DNA from 2 places in the Mediterraneibacter sp. genome. Region 1 is predicted to be linked to the other one. Evidence: predicted binding sites of a transcription regulator. Region 1 holds the regulator's gene; the other holds the start of a gene.
The links. The regulator HrcA, encoded in region 1, represses chaperone genes, less so after heat shock. The targets are predictions, from matches to a motif close to TGTTAGCACTCNNNNNNNNNGAGTGCTAACA.

Region 1 (2,206 bases):
GAAGAATTTATGTTTCTTGGATTACGAGAAACGAAGGGAGTATCGAAAAAGCATTTTTTCGATGTGTTTGGAGTGAAGATGGATTTGGTTTATGGTGAGACGATCAGAAAACTTGTAAAACAACAGCTTCTTGTAATAGAAAAAGAAAGAGTTCGTCTGACGGAACACGGAATTGATATCAGCAATTACGTAATGAGCGAGTTCCTATTTTAAAATAGGAATTAAGAATATAAAAAAATCAGAAACACTGTTGACAAAAGGAAAATGCAGTGCTATCTTAATATACGAAAGGTGTTAGCACTCAAAAGAAAGGAGTGCTAATAGCGAGAGAGGAGGAAAGGCTGTGGCGGTCGATACATCGTTAAGTGAAAGAAAACTTATTATATTAAAAGCGATCATACAGAATTACCTTGAGACCGGAGAGCCGGTCGGCTCGCGGACACTTTCCAAATATACCGATCTGAACCTCAGTTCTGCAACGATTCGCAATGAGATGGCAGACCTTGAAGATTTGGGTTATATTTTTCAGCCTCATACATCGGCGGGAAGAATTCCTTCGGATAAAGGATATCGGCTTTATGTCGATCTTCTGATGGAAGAGAAAGAGCAGGATATTGCGAAGCGGGAAAACGCGATGCTGGAGAAGACGGATAAGGTTGAGAAAGTATTACAGCAGGCGGCCAGAGTTTTGGCGACGAATACGAATTATGCAACGATGGTATCATCTCCGATCAATAATCGGAATACATTGAAATTCATTCAGCTTTCTCAGGTTGATGCGGAGCAGATCGTAGCAGTTATCGTACTTGGCGGGAACGTGATCAAGAATAAGATCATTGAAGTCGGGGAAATGTTAAGTAATGAAAATCTTCTGAAGCTGAATATGCTTCTGAATACGACGCTGAACGGACTTCCGATTGATCAGATCACGCTTGGACTGATCGCAAGACTGAAAGAGCAGGCAGGTATTCACAGTGAAGTTGTCGGTCATGTATTGGATGCGGTGGCAGATACGATCCATGTGGAAGATGACATGAAGATCTACACAAGCGGAGCTACAAACATCTTCAAATATCCAGAGTTAAGCGATAAGCAGAGTGCTCAGGAGATCATTAGTGCATTTGAAGAAAAGCAGCAGCTTGCCGACCTTGTGACAGAGACGCTGGCAAGCGAGGATAATCACGGGATACAGGTATATATCGGAGATGAGACTCCGGTTAAGACAATGAAAGACTGCAGTGTCGTGACAGCGACGTACGAACTTGGCGAAGGTATGAAAGGGACGATCGGCATTATCGGACCGAAACGGATGGATTATGAGCATGTCATGAAGACGCTGAAAATTCTTCAGGGAGAGTTGGATGCGATTTATAATAAAGATCCGAAAGGATAGAAAGGTGGAAAGCCGATGGGTGACAAGATGAGCAAAGAAGATATGATAAAAGAAGCCGTCGAGGAAGCAAAGGCAGAAGCTGCAAAGATGCAGGAAGAAGGAGATGCGGCTGACTCGGAAGAAACAGCGGCAGAAGAGACAGAAAACACTGCAAACGAAGATGCTTCGGAAGAGGCGGAGGAATCGCAGGAAACAAAAGATACAGATCCAAAGGAAAAGAAAAAGTTTTTTGGAAAGAAAGAAAAGAAAGATAAAAAAGACGAGAAGATCGAAGAATTGACTGATCGTCTGACTCGTCAAATGGCAGAGTTTGATAACTTTCGTAAACGTACGGAAAGAGAAAAATCTCAGATGTACGAGATTGGCGCGAAAGATATCATAGAGAAGATACTTCCGGTTATTGATAACTTTGAGCGCGGTCTTGCCGCCGTGCCGGAAGAGGGCAAGGACGATCCTTTCGTAGAAGGGATGGAGAAGATTTACAAACAGATCATGACAACACTGGAAGGAGTCGGAGTAAAACCGATCGAAGCAGTGGGTCAGGAATTTGATCCGGATTTTCATAATGCGGTAATGCATGTGGAAGATGAGGAAGCAGGTGAGAACATCATCACGGAAGAGTTCCAAAAAGGCTATCTGTATCATGACAGCGTCGTGAGACACAGTATGGTAAAAGTAGCAAATTAGTCAGAAAGTAACTTTATTTCAGAATAATAAAAATCAGGAGGAAAAAATCATGGGAAAAATAATCGGTATTGACCTCGGTACAACAAACAGTTGTGTAGCTGTTATGGAAGGCGGACAGCCGACAGT
Region 2 (2,206 bases), on a different contig from region 1:
TTGAGATGGAAAACGGAGATATCATGAAAGCAGAGCTGTATCCTGAAGTTGCGCCGAATACAGTGAACAACTTTATTTCATTAATTAACAAAGGATTTTATGACGGATTGATCTTTCATCGCGTGATCCGCGGATTCATGATCCAGGGCGGATGTCCGAATGGAAACGGAATGGGAGGTCCGGGATATGCGATCAAAGGTGAGTTTACGCAGAACGGATTTAAAAACGACCTTGCACATGATCCGGGCGTTCTTTCAATGGCACGGGCAATGCATCCGGATTCTGCGGGAAGTCAGTTCTTTATCATGCATGAGAAATCTCCGCATCTCGACGGAGCTTATGCAGCTTTCGGAAAAATTACGGAAGGGATGGATGTTGTAAATAAGATCGCGGAGACAGCGACAGATTACAGTGATCGTCCGCTTGAAGCACAGAGAATGAAAAAAGTGACTGTAGAATTGTTCGGAGAAACATACAGTGAACCGGAAACAGTGTAAGTTCTGTAAACTGCAGAAAGGTGAAAGTACAAAAGCGGAGACGTCGGGCGTCTCCGCTTTTTGGTATTAGTTTGTCTTTATAACCGATATTCCATAATATAGTCATCCATGAAAAAACCATTTCCGATGTCATTTTTTTGAGCGTCGATCGTCTGAAAGCCGAGATGGCGGTATACGTTTAAAGAACCGTCATTGTGTTTGTTGCATGTCAGCCAAATAGCAGAATATCCTTGTTTTCGGCACAGTTCTTTCAGAAAATCAAACAGAAAAGTTGCCAGATGTCTGCCACGGTACTCTTTGGCAAGATAGAGTTTGCTCAAAAACAATCTGCCGTCCTTGTCTGGACGGATCGATACATATCCGCACAGCTTTTCCTGATCGAGAAGCCGGTAATATTCATATCCTTCAAGAACCTGTTTTTGCAATGCAGGGCAGGATTGGAAACGGTCGAGCATATATTCTACCTGTTCGCTTCCGATGATCGGTGTAAAATGTTCATGCCAGATCACATCCGCCAAGTCGGCGATTTCCTGAAGATGTTCGGTGCTTTCAGCTTTTTGAATGCTGATCGAGCGGTTCTTTTCATTGACTGAACTGTTCTGTTTCATGAAAAAGTCTCCCTTCTGTAATGTAAAGTACTGCTGTCTGAAATATTATAGTACATACAGGCTTTCTCCTGCAACTTTCTAAAAATAATATAAATTATTAGCACTCACCACAAAAGAGTGCTGATTTTCTATTGACTTTTAAATATCTCCGTACTAGAATGTCTGTTAGACATGGAAACAGAAAGCGTAAAGCTGATTGGATTCCGAAAGATCGGCAGAGGCGCAACTCATAAAATAAAAAAAGAGAAGGAGTGTTTACGATGGCAGTAAAAAAAGGAACATTATCGATTGACAGCGAGAATATATTTCCGATTATAAAGAAATGGGTATATTCAGATCATGATATTTTTGTGCGCGAGCTTGTGTCAAACGGATGCGATGCGGTTACAAAGCTGAAAAAGCTTGATATGATGGGAGAGTATGAACTTCCGGAAGATTACAAGGCAAAAATTGAAGTGATCGTAAATCCGGAAGAAAAGACGATGAAGTTTATTGATAACGGTCTTGGTATGACCGCTGAAGAAGTGGAAGAGTACATTACGCAGATTGCATTCTCAGGAGCGACACAGTTTCTTGAAAAATATAAAGACAAGACAACAGAAGACGATATGATCGGTCACTTCGGACTTGGATTTTATTCTGCATTCATGGTGGCAGATGAAGTTCAGATCGATACATTGTCTTATAAAGAAGGAGCATCTGCCGTACACTGGGCAAGTCAGGGCGGTACGGAATATGAGATGCAGGGAGGAAATAAAGAGACAGTCGGAACAGAGATCACGCTGTTTTTAAATGAAGACAGTCTTGCATTTGCAAATGAATATCGTGCAAGAGAAGTGATTGAAAAATATTGTTCTTTTATGCCTGTCGAGATCTTTCTTTCCAAGGCAAATGCAGAGCCGGAATATGAAACGATTGATGAGGAAGACGTGCTTGACACAGACGAAGTCGTAGAGCATATTACGGAAGAAGTTAAAGAAGGCGAAGAAGGCGAACCGAAGAAGAAAGCGAAGATCGTAAAACGTCCGGTTTCTTTGAGCGATACACATCCGCTGTGGAGTAAGAGTCCGAGCGAGTGCACGAAAGAAGAGTATATTGATT

Region 2: a site for HrcA is predicted at 1,201-1,231, ahead of htpG (molecular chaperone HtpG). Genes of this name have one in related genera too.

What each region holds. Positions count from the first base shown of each region.
Region 1 is NZ_JAPJQP010000001.1:119,793-121,998, forward strand. It holds gene hemW (radical SAM family heme chaperone HemW) at 1-213, shown strand, start outside; gene hrcA (heat-inducible transcriptional repressor HrcA) at 344-1,393, shown strand; gene grpE (nucleotide exchange factor GrpE) at 1,409-2,080, shown strand; gene dnaK (molecular chaperone DnaK) at 2,130-2,206, shown strand, end outside.
Region 2 is NZ_JAPJQP010000002.1:136,053-138,258, forward strand. It holds gene RCH61_RS02315 (peptidylprolyl isomerase) at 1-497, shown strand, start outside; gene RCH61_RS02320 (GNAT family N-acetyltransferase) at 575-1,105, opposite strand; gene htpG (molecular chaperone HtpG) at 1,366-2,206, shown strand, end outside.